2 regions of the Liquorilactobacillus hordei DSM 19519 genome follow, and region 2 is predicted to be linked to the other one. Evidence: a T-box and tRNA genes for the amino acid it is inferred to sense, from the RefSeq annotation. Region 2 holds a T-box; the other holds one or more tRNA genes.
The links. The T-box of region 2 lies ahead of ileS (isoleucine--tRNA ligase). A T-box ahead of a tRNA ligase gene usually reads a tRNA of that ligase, here a tRNA-Ile.

Region 1 (14,869 bases), 130 kb from region 2:
TACGCCCAGTCAAACCTGCATCACCTTGTGGTCCACCAATCACAAAACGTCCAGTAGGATTAACAAAATATTTTGTTTCATCATCAAGTAATTCACTTGGAATAACAGTTTTTATTACTTTTTCAATTACATCTGTTCTAATAGTTTCTAGACTTACATTGTCAGTATGCTGAGTTGAAACGACAACGGTATCAACTCTGACAGGCACATTTTCTTCATCGTATTCCACTGTGACTTGTGCTTTTGCATCAGGGCCCAAATAATCCAAAATTCTATCTTTACGAATTTCTGCAATTTTTCGCATTAGGCGATGACTTAGTGAAATAGGAAGTGGCATTAGTTCTGGTGTTTCATCAATGGCATAACCAAACATCATGCCTTGATCACCTGCTCCAATTTGATCTAATGGGTCAACATCACCATTCCTTGTTTCCAATGATGCATCGACTCCTTGTGCGATATCAGGTGACTGTTCATCAATAGCAGTCATAACTGCACAATTATCACCATCAAAGCCATACTTACCACCAGTGTATCCAATTTTCTTGATAGTTTCACGAACAACTTTTTGAATATCAATATAAGCTGTTGTTGATACCTCTCCTACAACTACTACCAAGCCTGTTGTAACTGTCGTTTCGCAGGCAACACGCGAATTTGGATCCTTTTCAAGCAAAGCATCTAAAATAGCATCACTTATTTGATCGGCTATCTTATCAGGATGGCCTTCTGAAACTGATTCTGAAGTAAACAAATGTCTTTCTGACACAATAATTCCCCCATTACAATATTTTTGGTTACAAGGCAGCTTCACATTACTGAATCCTTTCGGGAATATGCTGTAACATTTATCATTCTATCACAATTATTATTTTAATGGCTATTTTCTTTCAACCATCATCAAAAAAAGCCTTCTCTTTAGAGAAGACTTCTACATTAATAAATATTATTCACGGTCCTAGACGGATTCGAACCGACGATCTCCTGCGTGACAGGCAGGCGTGATAAACCCCTACACCATAGGACCAATTGCGGGAGCAGGATTTGAACCTACGACCTTCGGGTTATGAGCCCGACGAGCTACCAGACTGCTCCATCCCGCGATATTAAAATGACCCGTACGGGATTTGAACCCATGATACCGCCGTGAAAGGGCGGTGTCTTAACCACTTGACCAACGGGTCAAAAAAACGGAGAAGGAGGGATTTGAACCCTCGCGCCGCTTTCGCGACCTACACCCTTAGCAGGGGCGCCTCTTCAGCCACTTGAGTACTTCTCCATGAAAATATAATAAGCGGGTGACGAGAATCGAACTCGCGACAACAGCTTGGAAGGCTGTGGTTTTACCACTAAACTACACCCGCATAAATCTTATGGCGCGGGACAGAATCGAACTGCCGACACATGGAGCTTCAATCCATTGCTCTACCAACTGAGCTACCGAGCCATAAACTATTCTATTTAATAATAATTGTATCACGGTCCTAGACGGATTTGAACCGACGATCTCCTGCGTGACAGGCAGGCGTGATAGACCCCTACACTATAGGACCAATTGCGGGAGCAGGATTTGAACCTACGACCTTCGGGTTATGAGCCCGACGAGCTACCAGACTGCTCCATCCCGCGATATTAAAAAAGGAGGATAAGAGATTCGAACTCTTGCGTGGTTTTACCCACCTGACGGTTTTCAAGACCGTTCCCTTCAGCCAGACTTGGGTAATCCTCCATAATAAAAACAAAAATCCAATATACAAACACTTTAGCACAATGGACCTTGTAGGACTCGAACCTACGACCGGACGGTTATGAGCCGTCTGCTCTAACCAACTGAGCTAAAGGTCCAAGTTCTATAAAAATGCATATCGCGGTGAAGGGGATCGAACCCCTGACCTCCCGGGTATGAACCGGACGCTCTAGCCAGCTGAGCTACGCCGCGATTAAGACAAACAAAATATCTATCTTATCGGGAAGACAGGATTCGAACCTGCGACCCCCTGGTCCCAAACCAGGTGCTCTACCAAGCTGAGCTACTTCCCGATTAATGCACCCAGTAGGAGTCGAACCTACAACCTTCTGATTCGTAGTCAGACACTCTATCCAATTGCGCTATGGGTGCATAATAATAAAACTTAATGCCGAGGACCGGAATCGAACCGGTACGGTAATCACTTACCGCAGGATTTTAAGTCCTGTGCGTCTGCCAGTTCCGCCACCCCGGCAAGAACTATGACAAGCGGAAGACGGGATTCGAACCCGCGACCCCCACCTTGGCAAGGTGATGTTCTACCACTGAACTACTTCCGCATAAAAATGGTGCCGACTAGACGATTCGAACGCCCGACCCTCTGATTACAAATCAGATGCTCTACCAACTGAGCTAAGTCGGCAAACTAAACATTTTCATGTTACAACGACCATATTATATTACCATTTTTTGGTCATAATGTCAACAATTAAATTAACATTATGAGTCGTGACAGGCTCGAACTGTCGACCCTCTGATTAAAAGTCAGATGCTCTACCGACTGAGCTAACGACTCAAGATGGAGGATACAGGGCTCGAACCTGTGACCCTCTGCTTGTAAGGCAGACGCTCTCCCAACTGAGCTAATCCTCCATATTTGCACGGCAACGACCTATCCTCGCAGGGGGCGATCCCCCAACTACTATCGGCGCTAAGAAGCTTAACTTCTGTGTTCGACATGGGAACAGGTGTATCCTTCTTGCCATCATCACCGCACTCTTTTACTTGAGAAAACTTTGTTCTCTCAAAACTAGCTAATATTTCTCTTCCTTAATCAACTACCGTCCGCATTTCTTTCTTTGGTTAAGTCCTCGACCGATTAGTTTTGGTCCGCTCCATACATCACTGTACTTCCACTTCCAACCTATCTACCTGATCTTCTCTCAGGGGTCTTACTTCCCGAAGGAATGGGAAATCTTATCTCGAGGTGAGTTTCGCACTTAGATGCTTTCAGCGTTTATCTCATCCACACATAGCTACCCAGCGATGCTCCTGGCGGAACAACTGGTACACCAGCGGTGTGTCCATCCCGGTCCTCTCGTACTAAGGACAGATCCTCTCAAATTTCCTACGCCCGCGACGGATAGGGACCGAACTGTCTCACGACGTTCTGAACCCAGCTCGCGTACCGCTTTAATGGGCGAACAGCCCAACCCTTGGGACCGACTACAGCCCCAGGATGCGATGAGCCGACATCGAGGTGCCAAACCTCCCCGTCGATGTGGACTCTTGGGGGAGATAAGCCTGTTATCCCCAGGGTAGCTTTTATCCGTTGAGCGATGGCCCTTCCATGCGGAACCACCGGATCACTAAGCCCGACTTTCGTCCCTGCTCGACTTGTAGGTCTCGCAGTCAAGCTCCCTTGTGCCTTTACACTCTGCGAATGATTTCCAACCATTCTGAGGGAACCTTTGGGCGCCTCCGTTACCTTTTAGGAGGCGACCGCCCCAGTCAAACTGCCCACCTGACACTGTCTCCCACCACGTTTATTGGTGAGGGTTAGAGTGTTCATACAACGAGGGTAGTATCCCACCAATGCCTCCATCGAGACTAGCGTCCCGATTTCTATGGCTCCTACCTATCCTGTACAAGTTGTACAAACACCCAATATCAAGCTACAGTAAAGCTCCATGGGGTCTTTCCGTCCTGTCGCGGGTAACCCGCATCTTCACGGGTAATATAATTTCACCGAGTCTCTCGTTGAGACAGTGCCCAAATCGTTACGCCTTTCGTGCGGGTCGGAACTTACCCGACAAGGAATTTCGCTACCTTAGGACCGTTATAGTTACGGCCGCCGTTTACTGGGGCTTCAATTCTGAGCTTCGCCGAAGCTAACCCATCCTCTTAACCTTCCAGCACCGGGCAGGCGTCAGCCCCTATACGTCATCTTACGATTTTGCAGAAACCTGTGTTTTTGATAAACAGTCGTTTGGGCCTATTCACTGCGGCTGAACTTGCGTTCAGCACCCCTTCTCCCGAAGTTACGGGGTCATTTTGCCGAGTTCCTTAACGAGAGTTCTCTCGCTCACCTTAGGATTCTCTCCTCGACTACCTGTGTCGGTTTGCGGTACGGGTAGTTATTATCTAACTAGAAGCTTTTCTCGGCAGTGTGACATCAGTATCTTCGCTACTATAATTTCGCTTCCCATCACAACTCGTCCTTATAAGTAAGCATTTGACTCACTTACAAACTCGTTGCTTGGACACACATATCCATCAGTGTGCATACTTAGCCTCCTGCGTCCCTCCATCGTTCAAACAATAATAACTAGTACAGGAATCTCTACCTGTTATCCATCGCCTACGCCTCTCGGCCTCAGCTTAGGTCCCGACTAACCCTGGGAGGACGAGCCTTCCCCAGGAAACCTTAGTCATTCGGTGGACAGGATTCTCACCTGTCTTTCGCTACTCATACCGGCATTCTCACTTCTAAGCGCTCCACCAGTCCTTCCGGTCTAGCTTCTTCGCCCTTAGAACGCTCTCCTACCACGCAACCTTACGGTTGCATCCACAATTTCGGTAATATGTTTAGCCCCGGTACATTTTCGGCGCAGGGTCACTCGACTAGTGAGCTATTACGCACTCTTTAAATGGTGGCTGCTTCTGAGCCAACATCCTAGTTGTCTATGCAACTCCACATCCTTTTCCACTTAACATATATTTAGGGACCTTAATTGGTGGTCTGGGCTGTTTCCCTTTCGACTACGGATCTTATCACTCGCAGTCTGACTCCCGGATATAGATCGATGGCATTCGGAGTTTATCTGAATTCAGTAACCCTAGATGGGCCCCTAGTCCAAACAGTGCTCTACCTCCACGATCCTTTCTTTCCGAGGCTAGCCCTAAAGCTATTTCGGAGAGAACCAGCTATCTCCAAGTTCGTTTGGAATTTCTCCGCTACCCACACCTCATCTCAGCATTTTTCAACATACATGAGTTCGGTCCTCCAGTGCGTTTTACCGCACCTTCAACCTGGACATGGGTAGGTCACTTGGTTTCGGGTCTACGTCTACATACTGATACGCCCTATTCAGACTCGCTTTCGCTACGGCTCCGTCATTTCCGACTTAACCTTGCATGCAAACGTAACTCGCCGGTTCATTCTACAAAAGGCACGCTATCACCCATTAACGGGCTCTAACTACTTGTAGGCACATGGTTTCAGGAACTATTTCACTCCCCTTCCGGGGTGCTTTTCACCTTTCCCTCACGGTACTGGTTCACTATCGGTCACTAGGGAGTATTTAGCCTTGGGAGATGGTCCTCCCGGATTCCGACGGAATTTCACGTGTTCCGCCGTACTCAGGATACTGAATTGAGAGAATGTCATTTCATCTACAGGGCTTTCACCTTTTTTCGCTGATCTTCCCAAATCATTCGATTATAACATTCTTTGGTAACTCAAATATTCAGTCCTACAACCCCAAAAAGCAAGCTTCTTGGTTTGGGCTGTTCCCCGTTCGCTCGCCGCTACTTAGGGAATCGATTTTTCTTTCTCTTCCTGCAGGTACTTAGATGTTTCAGTTCCCTGCGTCTTCCTCTAACTGGTCTATGTATTCAACCAGTAGTAATAGTCGATAAAAACTATTGGGTTTCCCCATTCGGAAATCTCCGGATCATAGCTTACTTACAGCTCCCCGGAGCATATCGGAGTTAGTCCCGTCCTTCATCGGCTCCTAGTGCCAAGGCATTCACCATGCGCCCTTAATAACTTAACCTATCTTTACCTACGGTAAAGCGGTTATGAGTTTAGCGTTCAAGATTTTTCTTGTTTTAAACTCTTTAAAACGCGGTGTTCTCGGTTTGTTAATTATTTTAGAAAAATATTATCTAGTTTTCAAAGAACAAATTGAGAGTAGACCTCTCAAAACTAAACAAAGTTTCAACAATCGTGTGTAGGTTTCCGTTATATCCTTAGAAAGGAGGTGATCCAGCCGCAGGTTCTCCTACGGCTACCTTGTTACGACTTCACCCCAATCATCTGTCCCACCTTAGACGGCTGGCTCCATAAATGGTTACCTCACCGGCTTTGGGTGTTACAAACTCTCATGGTGTGACGGGCGGTGTGTACAAGGCCCGGGAACGTATTCACCGCGGCATGCTGATCCGCGATTACTAGCGATTCCGACTTCATGTAGGCGAGTTGCAGCCTACAATCCGAACTGAGAACGGCTTTAAGAGATTAGCTAAACCTCGCGGTTTCGCGACTCGTTGTACCGTCCATTGTAGCACGTGTGTAGCCCAGGTCATAAGGGGCATGATGATTTGACGTCATCCCCACCTTCCTCCGGTTTGTCACCGGCAGTCTCACTAGAGTGCCCAACTAAATGCTGGCAACTAGTAATAAGGGTTGCGCTCGTTGCGGGACTTAACCCAACATCTCACGACACGAGCTGACGACAACCATGCACCACCTGTCATTCTGTCCCCGAAGGGAACACCTAATCTCTTAGGTTGTCAGAAGATGTCAAGACCTGGTAAGGTTCTTCGCGTTGCTTCGAATTAAACCACATGCTCCACCGCTTGTGCGGGCCCCCGTCAATTCCTTTGAGTTTCAACCTTGCGGTCGTACTCCCCAGGCGGAATGCTTAATGCGTTAGCTGCAGCACCGAAGGGCGGAAACCCTCCAACACTTAGCATTCATCGTTTACGGTGTGGACTACCAGGGTATCTAATCCTGTTTGCTACCCACACTTTCGAACCTCAGCGTCAGTTACAGACCAGAGAGCCGCTTTCGCCACTGGTGTTCTTCCATATATCTACGCATTTCACCGCTACACATGGAGTTCCACTCTCCTCTTCTGCACTCAAGTCTTTCAGTTTCCAATGCATGACTTCGGTTAAGCCGAAGGCTTTCACATCAGACTTAAAAAACCGCCTGCGTTCCCTTTACGCCCAATAAATCCGGACAACGCTTGCCACCTACGTATTACCGCGGCTGCTGGCACGTAGTTAGCCGTGGCTTTCTGGTTAGATACCGTCACTGCATGAGCAGTTACTCTCACACGCGTTCTTCTCTAACAACAGAGTTTTACGATCCGAAAACCTTCTTCACTCACGCGGCGTTGCTCCATCAGACTTTCGTCCATTGTGGAAGATTCCCTACTGCTGCCTCCCGTAGGAGTTTGGGCCGTGTCTCAGTCCCAATGTGGCCGATCAACCTCTCAGTTCGGCTACGTATCATTGCCTTGGTAAGCCTTTACCTTACCAACTAGCTAATACGCCGCGGGTCCATCCAGAAGTGATAGCAAAACCATCTTTCAAACAAAAACCATGCGGTTTTTGTTATTATGCGGTATTAGCACCTGTTTCCAAGTGTTATCCCCCTCTTCTGGGCAGGTTACCCACGTGTTACTCACCCGTTCGCCACTCAAAACTTTCGTGAATGCAAGCATTCGGTGAAAGTTTTGCGTTCGACTTGCATGTATTAGGCACGCCGCCAGCGTTCGTCCTGAGCCAGGATCAAACTCTCATTTTAAAAGTTTGTGACTCTTTAATTACTTGTTTACTAGCGAATTGACTTCGCAAATGTTTGCTCTTGTACTAAACAAGAGACCCTACACATTTGATTTGTCGAAACTTTGTTCAGTTTTCAAAGGTCTACATAATTGCTTAACGTAACTATTTTATGATACTTGATTATCAGATGTTTGTCAACAACTTTTTGTTGTAAAAAGTAAAAAAATGAATAAATATCCAATAACATCCATTTTTGAAAACCAGTAACTATTTCCGATCTCACAACAATTACTGATGACCAACAAGAAATATAATATCAATTTATTCATTAATCGTCAAGTATTATTTTATTTTTTTTTCAATTCATTTTCTATATCGTGCAATCCATCGTTAATCCAGCCATTTAACCGAAGTTCTATTGGTTTAAACCCTTCATTAACTTTATAATTTGTCCAGTAATGTTTGTGCTCACATCTAATATGCTCATCAGTTATATTGACAGGTGGTTCCTTTATGCATCTTATTGATAAGCTTATTTTCCTAGTATATTCATCAATATCAATAATCATTGCCTTAACAGTTTGATTAACTTTTAGATAACGATGAATATCCGAAATAAAACCATGATGACATTCTGAAATGTGTATCAAGCCTTGCGTATGAGTATCAAGCGCAACAAAGGCCCCATATGCCTGTATTCCCGTTATCTTGCCCTCAACAATTGATCCAATTTTATATTCCATTACTGTCACCTCTTATAAAAAAACTATTCAGTAATAATCTTGTTAATTATTACATCTTCAACAGGTTTATCTTGGACACTTGCAACATTGGCAATTTCATCAACTACATCCAGTCCCGACCGTACTTGTCCAAAAACAGTATGATGATGATCCAACCATGGGGTTCCGCCTTTTTGATACTCTTCCACTATCTCAGAAGGATATCCAGCTTGTTGCATCTGCTCAATCATTTGATTAGGTAAGTTCTTATTTTGAACAATGAAAAACTGGCTTCCATTAGTATTAGGGCCAGCATTTGCCATTGACAATGCTCCTCTTAAATTGAAAAGTTCATTCGAAAATTCATCTTCAAAAGACTTATCCCAAATACTTTGACCGCCCATTCCTGTACCTGTAGGATCTCCTCCTTGAATCATAAAATCTTCTATTACTCGGTGAAAAATAACACCTTCATAATAACCTTTTTGTGCAAGCTTGAGAAAATTTTCAACTGTTTTGGGAGCTTTTTCTGGAAAAAGTTCAATTACAATCTCACCATGATTAGTCTTCATTGTAACCTTTGGATTTGTCTTATTTTCTTCTAATTGTGGAAACATTCCTAATTCCTCCTTTTTTTACATAATTCATTTTATCGAAATATTAAATATTTTCCAATTTAATTTATTTTGCAAACTAATTATGCTAATGTATCTTAGTGTACATAATTGAAAGGAGCATTACAATGGAAAACGAAAATTACTATGATATTACCATCATTGGCGGTGGTCCTATCGGAATTTTTGCAGCAACATATGCTCGCATGCGGCAAGCTAAAATACAATTAATCGAGAGTTTAGATCAACTTGGAGGGCAAGTAAGTGCATTGTTTCCAGCAAAAAAGTTATACGATATTCCTGGATTCAGTGTTATTAAGGGAGATCAGTTAATTAGCAATCTCCTAGACCAAAATAATCAATTTAAACCTGATATTTTTTTTAATGAAACTGTTCAAAATATTACTAAAACTGATTTAGGCTTTTCAATTACTACTACAAAGAAAAAAACTTATTCACGCACAATCATTATCGCAACAGGGGTGGGTGCCTTTCAGCCACGAAGATTAGCTGTTGAAAATGCGGAAAAATATGAAAATAAACAACTGCGGTATTTTGTAAAAGATCTTCAAGAATTTCGAGGTAAGGACGTTGTTATTGCTGGAGGTGGTGATTCAGCAGTAGATTGGGCACTTGAAATACAAACCATTGCTAAGTCTGTTAGCATAATTCACCGAAGAGATAAGTTTAGAGCGCTTGAAAGTAGTATTGAGCACTTAAGAAAATCAAATACAAATTTCGAAACACCCTATCTAATCAGCGCTTTAGATTCTGCTGACGATAAAATCAAAATTACTATTAAGAAAGTCAAAACTGATGAGAAAAAAGAGTTACTTGCTGACTTTCTTCTAGTAAATTATGGTTTTGTTTCTAATAATAAAACTCTGAAGTCTTGGAATATTGAGACTGACCACAATCTAATTAAAGTAAAAACCGATATGGAGACATCCATCCCTGGAATTTATGCTATCGGTGATACAATTGAATATCCTGGACGAGTTAATCTAATTGCAACCGGTTTTGGTGAAGCACCTATTGCCGTTAACAGTGCAATGAATAAAATTCATCCCGATATTCGACAAGCTGCTCATAGTACGCAGCTTATTAAAAACTTTCCAGAACTAAACTAATAAATAGCAAGGAGTAACTTATGAGTTTTTTAATTGATTTTATTTTACACATTGATACCCATCTTATAACAATTGTTAATACCTTTGGCAACTGGACCTATCTTATTTTATTCACAATAATCTTTGTTGAGACAGGTGCCGTAATACTACCATTCTTACCTGGTGATTCGCTGCTTTTCGCGGCATGTGCTCTTGCAGCTAATTCTACCTATCATCTAAATATCTGGATATTTGTCTTGCTGTTTTGGATAGCACCTATTCTTGGAGACTCACTTAATTTCTTCATTGGACACAAAATAGGCAATTCCATAAATAAGAATTCTTTTCTAGGGAGATTTATTAAAGAAGAAAACCTTGAGCACACGCGCGCGTTTTTTGAGAAACATGGTGGTGTTGCAATTTCATTAGCTCGTTTCATGCCAATCATTAGAACAATGTCTCCTTTTGTTGCTGGTAGTAGTCATATGCCTTACAACAAATTTTTCCGCTATAACATATTAGGAGCAACAGCATGGATGGTCTTATGCTGCGGATCTGGATACTTCTTCGGGAATATTCCGTTTGTTAAAGAACATTTCTCACTAGTAGTTATTGGAATCATCGTTGTTTCACTGATTCCAGCAGTAATAGGAGCTCTCAAAAAAAGACATTAATAAGAACGTTCCTTTAAATTTCCTAAAAAAACTAATAAAAATATCCTCCACGTTAAACATAAAGTTTAATATGGAAGATATTTTTTTAATTTAGATTATTTCTTCTTTTTTCGAAGTTAGTACTCAAGTTTTAACTTATGGGACATGTTTATACGGAATAATTAGCGAAATTGAATCAAAGTTTAATTTTTTGTACGACCCCTGCTATAACTATAAATCCAAATCCATATATTTGATATCAGAACGTTCTTTAAAACCTAAATGCTTCCAGAACTTCTGTCCTTCAATATTATCCTTGACTGTGAACAAACCAACTTTTTCTATATTATTCAGCTTAAATTCTTCTAAAACTCTTAGAATTAGTTTTTTGCCAATTTGTTGCCGTTGATAATTTTCAGCAACTGCAACATGATAAAAATAACCTTTTCTACCATCGGTTGCCCCTAAAATCGTTGCAATTATTATTCCTTGTTCTTCAGCAACAAAACAAAAATTGGAATTACGATCAATTACACTCTTAATTCCTACCCGTGTGTTATTCAATGACTGAAGATTCATTCCAGGTGTTCTCTCCCATAAAGCAAATACCTGTTCATAATCATTGATCGTCATTTTTCTGAATTCAACCATCCTTATTCTCCCTTGAAACTTATTTCGTGTGAACTGTGCTTTCCTTGAATAATGGTTAATGCATCATCTAGAGCCTGTTTTACCATTCGTTCAACTGCAATATCTGTATAAAAGGCAATATGTGGCGTCAGAATCACATTTGTCAATTCCTTAAGTCGATTGTAGTTAGCTACTGGAGTTTGAGTATCAAATTTAAAATTAAAAATCTTGGTTTCTTCTTCAACAACATCTAAAGCTGCCCCTGCAATCTGTTTCTTCTCTAAAGCAGTTATTAAATCAGCGGTGTTCACAACCGACCCACGAGAATCATTTATCAAAAAAGCAGTTGATTTCATTTTGGAGAAAGCATCTTGATCGATCAAATGAATATTTTGCCTACTCAAATAAACATGCGAAGTTACAATATCCGCTTTTCGATAAATTTCGTTTTTTTCAACATACGTCAAAATTCCAGCTTGTTCTAACTCTAAATTTTTTACAGGGTCATTCCCCAGAACTGTTGCACCTAAACTATGGAATATTTTTGCAACCGTACTCCCAATTCTGCCAACCCCAATAATACCTATAACATATTCTGAAAGTTCGCGTGATCGCAATCCGTCAACAACATAATCATTATTGTCTAAACGTTCCTTAAATTCTGGATAATGTCTAATCAATTGCATAGCTTGCATCAAAACCAATTCTGCAACTGCATGCGGAGAATACGAAGGAACATTAGTCACCTTGATGCCATTTAATGCAGCGGCATGAAGATCAATTGTATCTATCCCCGCAGAACGACAAGATAACTGTCGGATTCCATAATTTTTTAAAGTTTGATAAATCGAGGCATCTGTGTCTAATTTACTACGTTGTTTAAAAATAATTCCATCATATCCCTTTGCATACTCTACAGTGTCAGGGTGGAGTTCGAATGGAACACTTTTAACCTCAACTTCATTTTTCTTGCTCCATTGTAAAATAAATGGTTCTTCATCTTGTCGAACATGATAAGCAATTATTTTTGTCAACTTATTTTTACCCATCTTTCATAAATTTTTCTAATCGTTTCATCGCACTCGTCAGGTTATCATCCGAAGTAGCGTAACTAATACGAAAATATTTTTGATCTTCCTTCGCAAATGCTGCTCCAGGAATAACTGCAACATGCGCTTTTTTTGCAAGTACTCTTGCGTAATCAATGCTAGATCCCTGAAAATCATGTGGTAATTTGACATAAACATAAAATGCTCCGTCAGCCGGTATAAAAGAATAGCCGATTTTCTTGAGACATTCACAAACAAATTCTTGCTTTTTTTCATATTCCGCACGCATTTTTTTTATATCGTTTTCACCATTAATTAATCCTTCCGTGGCAGCAATCATGTTTATAGTTCCAATCGTTGCAACGTTAGCCTGATGAAGCTTTATTAGATTTGTAATTATTTTCCTGGGCCCGCATAGATAACCTACACGCCAGCCAGTCATGGCATAGGACTTAGATACTCCATTGACTAGCAATGTTTGCTCTGGTAAATAATATGCAATTGATACATGTTTTTTCTGGTAAACAAGTTCACTATAAATTTCGTCACTCAAAACAAAAATCGAGTATTTTTTCAAGACATCTGCAAGTTCTTTTATTTCAATTTCAGAATAACTCACCCCTGTTGGATTATTAGGGTAGTTTAAAACCAGTATCTTAACTGATGCTTGATATTTATTTAAGTAGCTTTTTAACTTTTCTGGAGTTAATTTATAGTTATCATTTTCTGTGTCAATTTCTATATACTTAGCTCCATTTATCTTTGCTAAATTCCTATACAATCCAAAAGCTGGTGAAGGGCACAAAACCACATCCCCTTGCCCCAAAAAAGAGTTCATAGCTGTACTAATCGCTTCTGTAGCACCATTAGTGACTATGATTTGATTCTCTGGATTATATGACACTGCATAATGGCACTGCAAATATTCACTTATTGCTTCCCTAAGTTCAGCTATTCCACGATTTGGAGCATAATGTGTCTGATTATCAATGATTGCTTTTATTCCTGCCATTTTTATATGATCAGGAGTATTGAAATATGGTTCGCCCAACGTAAGTTTTACTATACCGGGTATCTTACTAATCTCATCATCAAATTTTCTAATTAGCGATGGTTCAACTTCCAGTAAATTCTTATCCAGTAATGAAAGAAGTTCATTTTCCAACCTCAATTCACCTTCTCACTCAGATATTCTAACAATCCTTGTGCACCTTCAATAAAATAATTGACTCCCGTCTTCAAAGCCTCATCAAGTCCAACAAAATTTGGTTCATGCCAATCTGCTGCATCTGGTGAACCATTAGAACCAATAAAAGCAAAGACTCCAGGAATCTTCTTTTGATAAGTGGCAAAATCTTCTCCTGCCATCGATAAAAGGGGCTTGTGAACTGTATTTGACAGACTATTAATTACAATTTGTGTCAAATCTGAATCGTTATTTATTGGAAGTGCCCGTTCACTCCAATCTATTTCAACTGACTGTCCATATGCTTTAGCAATTCCTTCTATTAATTCAAAAAGTCTTTGCTTCACCAATTCGGCATTTTTTTCATCAAAAAGTCGCACAGTTCCTTGAAAATAAGCTTCACTGGGGATAACATTCCAAACACTACCTGCGTTAATGTTAGTGACGCTTACAACTACTGCATCTTGCGGATTAACATTTCTACTTACAATCGTCTGTAAAGCACCGACTATTTCAGTTGAAGCAATTATCGGATCACGCCCCTTTTCTGGTTTTGCTCCGTGTGACCCTTGACCCTTTATTGTAACCTCAAATTTATAGCAACCTGCCATCATCGGACCAGACTGCAAGGCAATGGTCCCAACTGGTAAATTAGGATTATTATGAAAACCTAAAATGGCCTTTACATCTTTAAGCACTTTTTTTTCAATAACTTGTTCTGCTCCACCTCCAGCTTCTTCAGCTGGTTGAAACAAAAATTGAATTGTTCCCTTGATTTGCTCCTGATTATCTTTGAAATACTTTATTGCTCCTAATAAACTAGTTAAATGCAAATCATGTCCACAAGCGTGCATCACACCTGAATTAAGTGACTTAAAAGTTAAATTTGTTTTTTCTTGCACTGGCAAAGCATCAATATCTGCCCTTAAAGCAATTACCGCCCCCGGTTGCTTACCTTTAATTTCTGCCAAAAGGCCTGTATTTAAGCTAGTTGGCAAAATCGAAACTCCCCAACCAGTCAAAATTTCTTTGATTTTTTTTGTAGTATTGACTTCATTGTTAGACAATTCAGGATATTGATGAAAATAATGACGCAATTCAGTTATGTCTTTCAAATCAATTACAATCTTTTCTTTAGTCATTTTACTCTCACTCCTTAAAAGCTTGTTCAATTGCTTGTTCTAAATCTTGAATTAAATCATCCGCATTTTCTAAGCCTATGGAAAGTCTAATGAGATTATCTGAAATATTTTGCTTTTTTCTTTCATTTTCCGGTACCTCACGATGCGTTGTTCCACTTGGATTAACGATAAGCGAACGATTATCGCCAACATTAGGTAAGTAAGTGAACAGCTTAACACTATTTAATAATTTCCTAGTATTTTCCACCGTTCCTCCTAATTTAAACGAGAACACCGTC
Region 2 (14,869 bases):
GTACTTCTTTATCCGGGGAACGGATAATTTTGATAACAAACGGAGAAAAAGTTATGCCAGATTTAACTGGATGGTCTAGAGGTGATGTTGTCAAACTCGGTAAACTGCTGGGAATCACTTTTAATATTGAGGGATCCGGTTATGTCAGCGAGCAAAGTCTGGCTGCTAATAAATCGTTAGATGGAATTACTGATATTACAGTAAAGCTTAAATAGGAATAGTATGGTGAATTTATGCAAGCAAGTAAATTAATTAAAAGTTTAAGGTTTAAAAAAATAGTACCCAAGAATTTCGAAGATTTTTCAGTCTCACTGGTAACGCAAGATACCCGTGAAGTTACCCTTGGAAGTATTTTTATAGCAATTAAGGGAGCAAAGGTTGACGGTCATAAATTAGTACATGAGGCGATAGAAAAAGGGGCAGCAATGATTATTGCTCAAGAAGAATTGCCAGCAATTGCAGTGCCTGTTGTATATGTACAAAATACAAATAAAGCAATGGCAATTTTAAGTAGCTTTTTTTATGAAACATCAAGTCAAGCACTTCGTGTGATTGGAGTAACGGGAACCAATGGGAAAACTACAGTTACGCACATTATTGAAGCAATTTTTCGCAATTTAGGTGAAAAAACCGGATTAATTGGTACGATGTACCGTAAGATTGATACTGAAGTTTTGAAAACTAAAAATACAACTCCAGATATTATCACTTTACAACGGACATTAAACAAAATGGTAGAAAAAGGTGTAAGTACGGTTGCGATGGAAGTTTCATCAATCGCGCTGATTCAAGGAAGAGTGTGGGGAGTTGATTTTGATGTTGCGGTCTTTACTAATTTGACGCAAGATCATCTAGATTACCATAAAACGATGGCAAATTATGCGCACGCAAAAAGTCTGTTATTTTCACAACTCGGAAATAGATATACACATTCTGGAGATCCCAAAGTAGCTGTTTTGAATATTGATGATCCAATTGGGGAACAGTTTGAGGCTGATACTGCTGCTGAGATTCTTACTTATGGAATTAAAAAAGAGGCAATGATTAAGGCAGCGAATATTGAAATTCACGGTGAGGGAACAAGCTTTGATTTAGTTGTTTTTGGTGAAATTTTCCATCTAGATGTTAAAATGGTTGGTTTGTTTAACGTATATAATATCTTAGCTGCATTTTCAGCTGCTTATGCATGTGGAGTTGATCCTGCGGACATAATTGCTGCTCTTGAACAATTTCCTGGTGTTAGAGGTAGATTGCAGTTAGTTACCTCTGCAAGTAAAGTGTCTGCAATCGTAGATTACTCACATACGCCTGATGGTTTATTGAATGCTTTAGAAACAATAAATGATTTTGCCCAAGGAAAAGTTTTCTGTGTAGTTGGTTGTGGTGGCGATCGAGATAAATTAAAAAGGCCTAAGATGGCTAAAATTGCTGTGGAACACAGTGATTATCCTATTTTTACATCCGATAATCCACGATCAGAGAATCCACAGACAATAATTGATGAAATGCTTGTAGGCGTACCTGAAATGTTAGAAATTCCGACATTTGTCGATAGAAGAGAAGCAATTAATTTTGCCGTTGCAATGGCAAAGCCAACAGATATTGTTTTAATTGCAGGAAAAGGACACGAAGATTATCAAATAATTGGGGATACAAAACACCATTTTGATGATGTTGAAGAAGCAAAAAAAGCACTCGACTTGAAGGAGCAAGGAGATTAGATGAATTCAATAGAAATGATTCTTACCATAGTAGTTAGTTTTTTATTAACGTTGTCTTTTTTACCAGTCTTTATTAATTATGCACATAAGAAAAAACAAGGACAGATGATTCGTGAAGAAGGCCCAAAATGGCACGAAAAGAAGTCTGGAACACCGACAATGGGTGGATTTGTTTTTAATATTGCAATATTGGTGACAGCGATTATTATTCCCGTAATCTATAGACAATTAAGTGCTAGGTTATTAGTATTGGAATTTATTTTATTACTTTATGGAATATTAGGGTTCTGGGATGATTCTATAAAACTATGGAAAAAACAAAATGAAGGATTGAAAGCTTGGCAGAAACTACTTGGACAGATAGCAGGTGGCCTGATTTTTACGTTTGTCTACTGGAATGAGAGATTCCCTCTTGCTCTGCATTTCTTTGGAAACGAGATCAATATCGGGTTTCTTTTTGTGTTTTTTGTAATTTTTTGGCTCGTTGGATTTTCAAATGCAGTAAATCTTACAGATGGAATTGATGGGCTTGTAGCTGGGCAGGCTATTATAGCGTTCGGAACATATGCTGTGATTGCGGCTGCTCAAAGACAGGGAGATGTGTTACTTTTTTGCCTTGCCGTCATTGGAGCGCTCATTGCTTTCCTAATATTTAATCATAAACCTGCTAAAATTTTTATGGGAGATATGGGATCATTGGCTTTAGGTGGGGCTTTAGCTGCTGTTTCATTGTTACTACATCATGAATTGTCATTGCTTGTAATTGGAATTATATTCGTGGTTGAGACTGCAAGTGTAATGTTGCAAGTTGCCTCATTTAAGTTAACTGGTAAACGCATTTTTAAAATGAGTCCGATTCATCATCATTTTGAAATGTGTGGTTGGAGTGAATGGCGCATAGATATAACTTTTTGGTTAATAGGTCTTGTTGCAAGTATTTTGAGCCTGATAGTGATACTTTAAATATTTATTTGAAAAGAGATGTCCATTATGAAAAAAATAACAACTTACAGGGGCAAAAATGTACTGGTTGTTGGTTTGGGAAAAAGTGGGGTTAATTCTGCGAAACTTCTCCGTAAATTAGGTTCAACAGTGACGGTGAACGATTTGAAGGAGGCTCCACAAAAAATACTAGATAAGTTACATGCTGAAGGAATCAAGGTAGTGACAGGAGGGCATCCGCTTTCACTCTTAGACGAAACAGATTTGCTTGTTAAGAATCCTGGAATTCCTTATAGCAATGTATTAATTGCTGAGGCGCTAAGACGCGGACTAACAATTATCACTGAACCTGAATTAGCATATGAAATTTTAGATGCGCAGATGATTGGTGTAACAGGAACAAATGGTAAAACAACAACTACCACACTTATTTCATTAATGCTTAATCAAGGAAGACAAAATGGTGAGGCATATGTTGCAGGTAATATTGGTATACCTGCATCTTTAGTTGCACAAGAGGCGACTAAAGATGATGTGATGGTTACTGAATTGTCGAGTTTTCAATTGATGGGCACGACAAAACTACGCCCACATATAGCAGTATTAACTAATATTTATGAGGCCCATACAGATTATCATGGCACGCGTGAAAATTACATTAAAGCAAAGATGAATATTACAAAGAATCAGACAAAAGAAGATTATTTTGTGGTTAATTGGGATTCAGAAGAATGGCGCAAACTAAGTGAACAATCAAAGGCAACAATTGTTCCTTTTTCCCGAAAAGGAAATAGTACAGCAGGTGCTTATGAAAAAGATGGCTGGCTTTATTTTAGAGAAGAAAAAATTATGCTTGCTTCTGAAATTAAAATTCCTGGGGAACATAACGTGGAAAATGCTTTGGCAGCAATTTCGGTTGTAAAACTATTGGGTCAAGAAAGTAAAAATATTGTGGAGGTTTTAAAAACCTTCTCAGGTGTTAGACATCGTACACAATATGTTACTACAGTTAAAAAGCGTAAATTCTACAATGATTCAAAGGCAACTAATATGGAGGCAACAGAAAAAGCGTTAGCTGGTTTTAATAATCCGGTAGTGTTATTAGCTGGTGGACTTGATCGTGGTTTTACGTTTGAGCGATTAATTCCATATTTTAAGAACCTTAGAGGAATAATTGTATTTGGTGAAACTGGCGACCTAGTAGCACAAGCAGCTAAGCAGGCAGGAGTAAAACAAATAATAAAAACTGAAAATGTTAAGACAGCAGTTCCGATTGCATATGAGATAAGCGAGGAAAATGATGTAGTTTTACTATCGCCAGCTTGTGCAAGCTGGGATCAGTATCCAACTTTCGAAGTTCGTGGAGACCTGTTTATTGAAGCAGTCGAAGATTTAAAAAAAGAATTGGAGATGTAGTATATTGCGTTTGCTAATATCTGGCGGTGGTACAGGTGGACATATCTACCCAGCACTGGCATTAATTGATACTTTAAAAAAAGATGATGATAGCAGTACTTTTTTGTATGTTGGAACAAATAGGGGACTTGAAAGTAAAATTGTTCCAAATGCGGGAATTGATTTTAAAACAATTGAGATTCAGGGATTTAAGCGTTCCTTGTCATTGCAAAATTTTAAGACTATTTATTTATTTCTAAAAAGTGTTCATGAGGCAAAAAAAATAATCAAAGAATTCAAACCTGATGTTGTAGTTGGCACAGGTGGATATGTTTGCGGTGCTGTTGTTTACGCTGCGTCACAGATGCATATTCCAACATTTATTCATGAACAAAATAGCATTGCAGGAGTTACAAATAAATTCTTAAGTCATTTTGTGGATAAAATTGGTATATGTTTTGAGGCAGCTAGGAAGGAATTTCCCAGCCAAAAAGTTGTTTTTACCGGAAATCCCAGAGCCCAACAAGTAGCTAATATTAAACCAACAGGGAGATTGGCAGAGTTAGGTTTATCAGAGAACAAAAAGACGGTTTTGGTATTTGGCGGATCAAGAGGCGCAAGACGAATTAATGAAGCAACAATAGAAGCATTCTCTTTGTTTAACACAGATGAATTCCAGGTATTATTTGTGACAGGTAGTATTTATTATGAGAAAATAAAAAATGAACTTGGAGAAAAAGAATTAAAAAATATTGTAATTAAGCCGTATATTCAAGATATGCCAGCAATCTTACCTGAAATTGATTTAATTGTTGGTCGCTCTGGTGCAACAAGTTTAGCTGAAATAACGGTCCTAGGAATTCCTTCAATATTGATTCCAAGTCCTAATGTGACACATGATCATCAGACTTATAATGCTCGTAGTCTAGCTGATATAGATGCAGCAATTATGATTAAAGAAGATTCATTAAGTGGTAAAACACTATCAGCTGAAGTCAATAAACTGATGAAAGATGATGAAAGAAGAAGTAAAATTGCAAAAGAAGCTAAGAAGGCAGGTATTCCAGATTCTTCCAAACGCATTGAAAAGGTTTTGACAGAGTTAATTAATAAATAATTAGAAAGTGATTGAGGTTGGTATGAAATTTAAATTCAGTAATTTTTTTGGTAGAGAAAAAAATAGTAACCAACCTCTCACACCATGGGAACAAGCTCAAAAAAAAAGGCATAAAAAAATTCTGAAAAAAAATAAACTTGCTAAAAATAGAATGGGTAATAAACTACCCAAACTATCGAAACAAAGAAACTTATTTCTGCGTAGAAGAATGCTAATTAATTTATTATTTTTTGGATGTATCACTCTGATTTCACTTTATTTTATCTTGCCAATTAGTAAGGTTAAAGAGATAAAAGTTACAGGCGTAGATCAAGTCACCCAAGAAGCAATTAAGAATGTTAGTGGTATTAGAACAAATGATTATATGATGCAGGTATATCTGAGAAAAAAAGAGTCATCTAACTTGATTAAAAAAAATATTAGTGAGGTTAGAAATGCACGGTTCATTTTGAGTAACAGAACGGTTAATATACGGATTTCTAAGGAAACGATTGTGGGATACTTGTTAAAAAGTGATAATTACTATGCTTTGAATAGTGCAGGCAATGTATCAACAGTAAAGCATACATCACCCGAGGGGAACTTGCCTGTCTTTTCAAATTTCAAGAATTCTACTGAAACTAAGTTATTAGCAAAGCAAATGAACAAACTGTCATCAAGTGTATTAACGGGTATTTCAGAGATTCATGCAACGCCGGATTCTGTTAATCCCGAACGAATTAAGGTTTATATGAATGATGGCAATGAAATTATTGCAACTTTATCTACTTTTGCAAGAAAAATGCAATATTATTCACAGATTAAAGCTAAGGCTTCTGGTAAAATTAGAATAGATTTTGAAGTTGGCGCCTATTCAACAGAATTAAAATAAAAATTTAATAATTTGTACAATAAAAATTCTTGAAAAGTGTATAAATGCCACGTGTTGTGGTAAAATTCTAGTTGTTAGTTTGAATAAAAAATTAGTAATGTTTTTTTAATTTATTTTTTAGAAGGGAGCTCAACCAATGGATAATTCAGGAATTTATGTTGGACTTGATATTGGGACTACTTCGATTAAAGTAATCGTAGCGGAATTTGTCAAGGGACAGCTTAATATTATTGGGGTAGGAAGTGAGCGCTCCGATGGATTGAGCCGCGGAGTCATTGTTGATATCGACAGAGCTGTTGATGCAATTAAGGCTGCCGTTGATCAGGCAGAGCAAAAAGCAAATATTCAAATTTCGGAAGTAACAGTAGGCATCCCAGCTAATTTTTTAGAAATTGTTCCATGTAATGGAATGATAGCGGTTGGTGATGGCAGTGGAAAGTCAAAAGAAATTGATAGTACTGATGTTTATCATGTGACAAAGGCAGCGCTTGTACAGAAATTACCACCAGAACGAGATATTATTGATGTTATTCCCAACGAATTTACAGTTGATGGGTTTGATGGTATTAAAGATCCGCGTGGAATGGTTGGTGTACGTCTTGAAATGAATGGTGTCTTGTATACTGGTCCCAGGACTGTTCTGCATAATACAGTTAAGTGTGTTGAACGTGCAGGTCTTGTAGTGAAAGATACGATTGTTGCACCCCTAGCACTTGCAACACAAGCGCTTAGTGATGGGGAACAGGATTTTGGAGCGGTTTTAATTGATTTAGGCGGCGGTCAGACAACAGCAGCTGTCGTACATGATCATAAGTTAAAATATACATATGTTGATCAAGAAGGCGGAAAATTTGTTACTAAAGATATTTCCGTTGTTCTAAATACTTCACTCGAGAATGCTGAAAAAATTAAGCGTAATTTTGGATACGCTGCTAGTTATCTAGCATCTAAAGATGACGTTTTTCCTGTAGAAGTGGTTGGAAAGGCTGATACGGTGCAAATTAGTGGTGAATATCTAAGTGAAATTATTGAAGCGCGTTTGACACAAATATTCACGAAATTAAAAACTGTTTTAGAAGAGATTGACGCATTGCAACTTCCTGGGGGGATTATTATTACAGGTGGTGTTTCTGCTCTCCCCGGTATTAAAGAGTTAGCAGAAGATATTTTTGAGACAAATATTAAATTATTTATTCCACAACAAATGGGGTTGAGACATCCCTCGTTCACACAGTCAATCGGCTTGGTAGCATATATGACTAAGCAAAGTGAGATTGAAAAAGTTGTGAAGGCCTCACTGGAAGGTGATATTTCAGTAATCGAGGATAATGTTGAAGATGATACACATGAACAGCAGGTAGATTATAACAAAAATACGGAACAGAAAAAGCAAAAAGTAAAAAAGAACAGTTCTTTTGAGGGAATTAAGAACTTTTTCAATACCTTTTTTGACTGAAAATAATTTGGAGGGAATGCAATGGAATTTTCACTGGATGCAAATGAAAACAAAGGAGCAACAATCAAAGTTATTGGTGTTGGTGGTGCTGGCGGGAATGCTGTAAATCGCATGATTGCTGATGATGTAAAAGGTGTTGAATTTATTGTTGCTAATACAGATGTACAAGCCCTAGCTAGCTCAAAAGCTGAAACAAAAATTCAACTTGGGCCAAAATTAACTCGAGGATTAGGGGCAGGTTCAAATCCTGAAGTCGGTGATAAGGCAGCTCAAGAGAGTGAAGAAGCTTTGGCTGAAGCACTTAAAGGAGCAGATATGATTTTTGTTACTGCTGGAATGGGTGGTGGAACAGGAACCGGTGCTGCTCCTATTATTGCCAAAGTCGCTAAAGAACAAGGCGCTTTGACAGTCGGCGTGGTCACAAGACCTTTTAGTTTTGAAGGGCCAAAACGTGCTCGTTTTGCGGCAGAAGGCGTCGCTCAAATGAAAGAACATGTTGATACGTTAGTAATTATTGCAAATAACAGGTTACTTGAGATTGTAGATAAGAAGACACCAATGATGGAGGCTTTTAAAGAAGCCGATAATGTTTTAAGACAAGGTGTTCAAGGAATCTCAGATTTAATTACTTCTCCTGGATATGTTAATTTGGATTTTGCTGATGTAAAAACGGTTATGGAAAATCAAGGTTCTGCTTTAATGGGAATTGGTTCAGCAAATGGTGAAAATAGAACTGCTGACGCAACAAAGAAGGCAATTTCTTCACCTTTGTTGGAAGTTTCGATTGATGGAGCTGAACAGGTATTGCTTAATATTACTGGTGGACCTGATTTGAGTCTTTTTGAAGCACAAGATGCCTCAGATATTGTTGCTCAAGCTGCAACGAGCGATGTCAATATTATTTTTGGTACGTCAATTAACGAAGATCTTGAAGACACTGTAGTTGTAACTGTTATTGCAACTGGAATTGATAAGAAAAATTTGGACAATAAAAGATCTACTAGACTTACTCAAGATAATTATAACAATCTTAGAAAAAATGATAATGTTGAAACGGTAAGAGAAACTGAGAATAATGACCCGTTAAAAGATTGGGATTTACGTCGTGAAACTACTGAGGAACGACCAGTTGACGATGTAAAAACTGATGAGTTTAGAAATGTTGAAAAGAAAAAATTTGATATATTCAAGATGGATACAGAAAAGGAAAAAGATGATAACGATGAGGATGGTTTAAATACACCTCCGTTTTTCCGTCATCGTCGTAAATAAAAACAGTACTGTTGGGATTAGGAGGTGATAGGGATGGCCTTAGGAGCAAAATTTGGCAAATTTTTTGGAATATCTGAAGATCAGTTTGATGATGAAAACTATCAATATGAGGATCAGGAAAGTCCGCAAGTTGATACTAATAAAAAAGTAGTTTCACTTGATGGAAAGAGGCGAGCAATGTCTGAAAAGAAAATTGCACTTTTTGAACCAAGAGTTTATTCTGATGTCAAAGCTATAGCCACTCGGTTACTGAGTGATCAGGCTGCTGTTGTGAATTTTCAACGTATGGAGGAACAGCAGTCCAAACGGATTGTTGATTTCTTGACGGGTACCATTTTTGCAATCAATGGTGAGATTCAAAGAATTGGTGATCAAATTTTTCTTTGCACACCGGCTGGTTTTGTTGTTGAAGGAAATGTTACAACAGAATTTACAGATTCGGATTTCAATTAATTCAAGGAGTTATGTATATATATGATTTTAACAATTGTTAATCGCCTTTTTGAACTTTACTCATTTGCAATTATAGTTTATGTATTAATGAGCTGGTTCCCAATGGCTCAAGGTTCAAAATTATCTGAGATTTTGGGCAGAATATGTGAACCATATTTATCCTTTTTTGATAGATTTGTACCCCTAATTGGTGGAATAAGTTTTGCTCCAATCGTTGCATTGATTGCCCTGCGCTTTATTCAGAGTGGTTTTAATTTTGTATTTAGTTTGGCTTTTGGTTTTTTAACAATTTTAGTGTGATTATGTAGCTATGGATAAGCAAACAATATATCAACATTTTAGAAGTGAAGAATCACCAATTATTGATGAACTCAGTAGTTTAATGACACAAGCAGCAACCGAATATCGACCAATATTAACAGATTTTCTAAATCCGCGCGAAGTTTACATTGCACAAACACTCTTGAACACTGAACCTGATTTAAGAATGAAAACATCTGGTCTATTTCATAAGGCAGAGAGGCGTAGAGCTCTTTTTTATCCAAGATACTATGAACCTAATGATGCTGATTTTGAATTTTCACTCATTTTGGTAAAATATCCGACTAAGTTTGCAACTTTAAAGCATAGTCAAGTTTTAGGAGCGCTAACTAATATTGGAATTAGGCGTAGCTTAATTGGTGATATTGTCACTGACAGTGAACGGTGGCAATTTGTTACGGCCACTAATATGGTTAATTTCTTAAAGCTTCAAGTTGAAAGTATTGGGAAGGTAAAAGTTCATCTTGAAGAGGTAGATAAAGCTGAAATTATAGCACCAATTGATGGGTGGCAAAATTATCAACTAACAGTTAGTTCGTTAAGATTGGATACTCTGATTGCGGGGGTTTATAATCTATCTAGGAAGCACGTTAAGGATCTATTGGGATCAGGTAAAGTGGTTCTTAATTGGATGAATATTGAAAAACCTGATGTAGAAGTTGCTGAGCATGATATTGTTTCTGTGCGAGGCTATGGAAGATTTAGATTAAATGAGCTTCAAGGTGTTTCAAAAAAAGGAAAGATACGAGTGAAAACGGATGTTTTAAAAAAATAATACATACATGGAGGTGTTGGGGATATGACTTTGACCCCATTAGATATTCATAACAAAGAGTTTCGTGTTAAATTGCGTGGTTACGATCAAGATGAGGTAAATGATTTTCTGGATCAAATCATTAAAGATTATGAACTGAATCTTAAAGAAAATGAAAAATTAGCTGATGGACTAAAGCAAAACGAAGAGAAACTGAAGTATTTTAATGATTTAAAGGATTCTCTTAATCAGTCGATTATTGTGGCACAAGAAGCAGCTGACAAAGTTAAGGCAAATTCTCAACGTGAAGCTGAAATTATTAATCATGAAGCTCAAAAACAAGCTAAGGATATTGTTGATGAAGCAAATGAGAAGGCGAGAAGAATTGTTGAAGATGCTTCGCAAAAAGCTAAAAGGTTAATATTTGAGACTGATGATTTGAAAAAACAAGCACGAATTTTCAGACAAAAGTTGCAAGTTATGATGGAGTCACAACTCGAAGTTGTTAAAGGCAGCGAGTGGGACGAAATTTTACGTCAAGGTGATACAAGTAGTTATGAAGAGATTCAAGAAGCAATCAGGAGAGATTCTGAACTTGACAAAGCTGCTGCTAAAGAAGTACAATCATTTTCAAATATTGAGGTTGAAGATGATAAGGTTGAAGAAACAGTTAGTGAGAAAAAGGCTGTGGTTATTTTTCCTGAAGATGACGAAGGTCAGCATTTCGATGAGAATTCATCTTCCGAAAACCTTAAGTAATAAAAAGAATACGAACATCGAAGTTCCTGAGATAGCGAGTCAATGTGTGGTGAAAGTTTGACATTCAATTCTTTGATGTTTATCATCTTTTTGCAGATAGACTGAACTTAGTAGTAAGTTTATCCGGTTGGCAATCGTTAATTAGCTATTTGAGAGAGAAAAATAATTTATATTTTTCTAAATTGGGTGGTACCGCGAAAGATTTTCGTCCCTTGGGATGAGGTCTTTTTTTTGTTTAAAATAATATTTGGTAAGGAGAGATGGTAATGAGAATCAAAGAAACATTAAATTTAGGTAAAACTAAGTTTCCAATGCGAGGAAATTTGCCAGTTCGTGAATTAGAGCGACAAAATGTTTGGGAAGAAAATAAGGTTTATGAAAAAAGACAAAAATTAAATGAAGGTAAACCTTCCTTTGTGTTACATGATGGTCCTCCATATGCAAATGGAAATATTCATATGGGACATGCAATGAATAAAATTTCAAAAGATTTTATTGTACGTTCTAAATCAATGATGGGTTTTCGCTCACCTTATGTTCCAGGATGGGATACTCATGGTCTACCAATTGAGCAGCAATTAAAAAAGGCTGGGGTTGATCGTAAAGCATTGTCTATTGCTGAGTTTCGTGAAGAATGTCGAAAATATGCATTAGAACAGGTAGATAAACAGCGTAAGGACTTTAAGAGGCTTGGAGTTGCCGGAGAATGGGATAATCCATATGTTACACTTGATCCAACATTTGAAGCACAAGAAGTTCGAGTCTTTGGTAAAATGGCGGAACGCGGGTTAATTTATAAAGGTAAGAAACCAGTATTTTGGTCATGGTCATCTGAATCTGCTTTGGCAGAGGCAGAAGTTGAGTATCATGATGTGACATCGCCTTCTGCTTTTTATGGTGAACATGTTGTTGATGGTAAAGGTGTTTTGGATGAAGATACATATATGGTTGTCTGGACAACAACACCATGGACAATTCCTGGTTCTGAAGGAATTACAGTTGATAAGGATTTCGATTATTCAGTTGTACAGCCAGAAGGTGAGCAACGTAAATTTGTGATTGCCACGGAACTTGTTGAAGTTAATGCGGAACGTTTTGGCTGGGAAAAATATGAGATAGTAAAAACTGTCAAGGGTTCAGATCTAGAGTATGTATTAACAGAACATCCTTTCTATCCAGATCGTAAATTAGTTACAATGATTGGTGATTTTGTAACATTAGATTCAGGTACAGGGCTTGTTCACACGGCACCAGGCTTTGGTGAAGATGATTTTAACGTTGGTATGCAATATGATCTTGATATTCTTGTGCCTGTTGATGACAAAGGGTATTTAACAGCAGAGGCGGGCAGTGATTTTGAGGGTGTCTTTTATGAAGATGCTAATCAAATTTCATTGGATAAATTAAAGGCTGCCAATCTTCTTCTCAAGTACATGCCACTTGAACATAGTTATCCATTTGATTGGCGTACTAAAAAGCCAATTATCTTTAGAGCTACGCCACAGTGGTTTGCCTCAGTAGATAAAATTCGTTCTGAAATTCTGAGCGCAATTGATGACGTTAAGTTCTTCCCTGATTGGGGACAAAAACGTCTGCATAATATGATTCGTGATCGTGGTGATTGGGTAATTTCAAGACAACGTGTCTGGGGTGTTCCATTGCCAATTTTCTATGGTGAAGATGGGGAAGCAATTATCACTAAAGAAACAGTTGAGCATGTGGCAGATTTATTTGAAAAGAATGGTTCTAACATTTGGTTCCAAAAAGAAGCAAAAGAATTACTACCTGAAGGATTTACAAGTGAGCATTCACCAAATGGTACATTTACCAAAGAAACTGATATTATGGATGTTTGGTTTGATTCAGGATCTTCACATCAGGGCGTTTTGGCAGCCCGTGAAAACTTAAATTATCCAAGTGACATGTATCTTGAAGGTTCAGATCAATACCGTGGTTGGTTTAATTCTAGTTTGATCACAAGTGTTGCTGTATCAGGTAAAGCACCATATAAACAAGTTCTTTCACAAGGGTTTACGCTTGATGGTGAAGGACGCAAGATGAGTAAATCTCTCGGTAACACGATTGTTCCTGAAAAGGTAATTAAACAAATGGGTGCCGAAATTATTCGTTTATGGGTTTTAAGTGTGGATACATCTGCTGATGTACGTGTTTCAATGGATAGTTTTAAACAGATTTCTGAATCATATCGTAAAATTAGAAACACTGTCCGTTTCTTGCTTGCTAATACAACTGATTTTGATCCAGCTGAAAATACAGTTACATTCGATGAAATGGAAGCTTTAGATCAATATATGGAAATCAGAATTAATAAGTTTACCAAAGATGTTTTGGATGCATATGCGACCTATAACTTTATGGATATTTACAAGAAACTAATTAATTTTGTTACCGTTGATCTTTCAGCCTTTTATCTGGATATTGCAAAAGATGTTGTTTATATTGAGGGAGAAAATAGTCACAAACGTCGTTCAATGCAAACTGTTTTGTATGATGTAGCCGTCCGTTTGACTAAACTTTTAACTCCTGTCTTACCACATACAACTGAAGAAATCTGGGAATACTTGAAAGAACCTGAGGAATTTGTACAGTTATCTGAAATGCCTTCAGTAAACCATTATAATAATGAGCTTGAAACAAGTAAGAACTTCGCAGAATTTATGGAAATTCGTTCAGAAGTATTCAAAGCATTAGAAAAAGCACGTAATGAGAAGTTAATTGGTAAGTCATTTGAAGCACGGATTGTGTTGTATGCTTCAGATAATGTTGTGCAGTTATTGGAAAAACTTCATATTGACGTCCGTCAAGCATTGATTGTTTCCGCTTTGGAAGTTAAGCCATTGGAAAATGCGCCAACAGAGGCAGAGAAATATACTGATGAATTAGCAATTGCTGTTGGACATGCTAAAGGGGTTGTTTGTCCACGTTGCCGGATGATTAAAGAAGATGTTGGGGTAGATAAGGATTTTCCAACACTTTGTGTAAATTGTGCAGCAATCGTCAAGGCGGATTATCCAGAAGCAGCATCTGTTGGATTAGAAGAATAAGAAGTGTAACACAGAGAGAACAAGTTGTTTTTGAAAAAGTGATATAAGTCGAAAAATTTGAGTGCTAATTCAAAGCTATGAACATTGAACATTGCGAGTACTTTGCTAAGGGTGATGAGAAATTAGCCGGATAATTTTGGCTTATGGAACATGCTTATGCAGAATAAATAGAAGAAGATGGGATCAAGATTTAACTTTTGACTCATCTCCTGACTAATAAAGAACTAGATTGAAAGAAAATTTGATCTGGTTTTTTTTTGGTGAAATTATTTGTTTACGGAAAAGTAAGATTTAAAAAATAAATAAAGTTTGAATAATGACAGGATAAGGAACTAAATGGAATAAATTCTGCTATTATAGTTGTAAGATATTGTTAGACTAATAGGGGGTCACTCTGATGAAGATGATTAAAGTTCACGGTTCGGGAAATGATTTTTTTATTTTAGATGAGAAACAATTAGATAAGAGTTTATCTGAAGAAGAGTTAAAGCAATTGGCTAGACATGTATGTGATCGAAGAAATGGATTGCATGGTGGATCTGATGGAATATTGTATGTTACAAAAGGACATGATGATTCTGTGGTCGGTAAAATGCGTGTTATTAACGCTGATGGTAGTGAAGCTAGTATGTGTGGGAATGGAATTCGGACAGTTGCAAGATATTTGAGTGAACAAAATAATTTAACAGATTTTAAGATTGAGACAATGTATGCTGACCTTGAGGTGAAAAAAGCAAAGGACT

Region 1: it encodes a tRNA-Ile, which carries the amino acid that the T-box ahead of ileS (isoleucine--tRNA ligase) is inferred to sense. The anticodon was not compared.

Annotation. Positions count from the first base shown of each region.
Region 1 covers NZ_CP049303.1:1,842,336-1,857,204, forward strand. Annotated here, with positions in the region: gene metK (methionine adenosyltransferase) at 1-769, opposite strand, end outside; SMK box riboswitch at 767-850, opposite strand; tRNA gene G6O70_RS10180 (tRNA-Asp) at 954-1,027, opposite strand; tRNA gene G6O70_RS10185 (tRNA-Met) at 1,030-1,103, opposite strand; tRNA gene G6O70_RS10190 (tRNA-Glu) at 1,113-1,184, opposite strand; tRNA gene G6O70_RS10195 (tRNA-Ser) at 1,192-1,279, opposite strand; tRNA gene G6O70_RS10200 (tRNA-Gly) at 1,294-1,364, opposite strand; tRNA gene G6O70_RS10205 (tRNA-Phe) at 1,375-1,447, opposite strand; tRNA gene G6O70_RS10210 (tRNA-Asp) at 1,480-1,553, opposite strand; tRNA gene G6O70_RS10215 (tRNA-Met) at 1,556-1,629, opposite strand; tRNA gene G6O70_RS10220 (tRNA-Ser) at 1,640-1,729, opposite strand; tRNA gene G6O70_RS10225 (tRNA-Ile) at 1,772-1,845, opposite strand; tRNA gene G6O70_RS10230 (tRNA-Met) at 1,866-1,939, opposite strand; tRNA gene G6O70_RS10235 (tRNA-Pro) at 1,967-2,040, opposite strand; tRNA gene G6O70_RS10240 (tRNA-Arg) at 2,046-2,119, opposite strand; tRNA gene G6O70_RS10245 (tRNA-Leu) at 2,137-2,222, opposite strand; tRNA gene G6O70_RS10250 (tRNA-Gly) at 2,236-2,307, opposite strand; tRNA gene G6O70_RS10255 (tRNA-Thr) at 2,315-2,390, opposite strand; tRNA gene G6O70_RS10260 (tRNA-Lys) at 2,471-2,543, opposite strand; tRNA gene G6O70_RS10265 (tRNA-Val) at 2,548-2,620, opposite strand; rRNA gene rrf (5S ribosomal RNA) at 2,627-2,743, opposite strand; rRNA gene G6O70_RS10275 (23S ribosomal RNA) at 2,827-5,745, opposite strand; rRNA gene G6O70_RS10280 (16S ribosomal RNA) at 5,946-7,505, opposite strand; gene G6O70_RS10285 (CvfD/Ygs/GSP13 family RNA-binding post-transcriptional regulator) at 7,834-8,229, opposite strand; gene G6O70_RS10290 (peptidylprolyl isomerase) at 8,253-8,825, opposite strand; gene G6O70_RS10295 (NAD(P)/FAD-dependent oxidoreductase) at 8,951-9,952, shown strand; gene G6O70_RS10300 (VTT domain-containing protein) at 9,973-10,605, shown strand; gene G6O70_RS10305 (GNAT family N-acetyltransferase) at 10,816-11,235, opposite strand; gene G6O70_RS10310 (NAD(P)-dependent oxidoreductase) at 11,238-12,248, opposite strand; gene G6O70_RS10315 (aminotransferase class I/II-fold pyridoxal phosphate-dependent enzyme) at 12,256-13,428, opposite strand; gene G6O70_RS10320 (amidohydrolase) at 13,431-14,591, opposite strand; gene G6O70_RS10325 (O-acetylhomoserine aminocarboxypropyltransferase/cysteine synthase family protein) at 14,599-14,869, opposite strand, start outside.
Region 2 covers NZ_CP049303.1:1,715,800-1,730,668, reverse strand. Annotated here, with positions in the region: gene G6O70_RS09585 (penicillin-binding protein) at 1-215, shown strand, start outside; gene G6O70_RS09580 (UDP-N-acetylmuramoyl-L-alanyl-D-glutamate--2,6-diaminopimelate ligase) at 234-1,721, shown strand; gene mraY (phospho-N-acetylmuramoyl-pentapeptide-transferase) at 1,722-2,684, shown strand; gene murD (UDP-N-acetylmuramoyl-L-alanine--D-glutamate ligase) at 2,712-4,079, shown strand; gene murG (undecaprenyldiphospho-muramoylpentapeptide beta-N-acetylglucosaminyltransferase) at 4,084-5,175, shown strand; gene G6O70_RS09560 (cell division protein FtsQ/DivIB) at 5,198-6,046, shown strand; gene ftsA (cell division protein FtsA) at 6,183-7,502, shown strand; gene ftsZ (cell division protein FtsZ) at 7,524-8,774, shown strand; gene G6O70_RS09545 (cell division protein SepF) at 8,808-9,227, shown strand; gene G6O70_RS09540 (YggT family protein) at 9,249-9,527, shown strand; gene G6O70_RS09535 (YlmH family RNA-binding protein) at 9,538-10,323, shown strand; gene G6O70_RS09530 (DivIVA domain-containing protein) at 10,348-11,061, shown strand; T-box leader at 11,052-11,277, shown strand; gene ileS (isoleucine--tRNA ligase) at 11,328-14,126, shown strand; gene dapF (diaminopimelate epimerase) at 14,524-14,869, shown strand, end outside.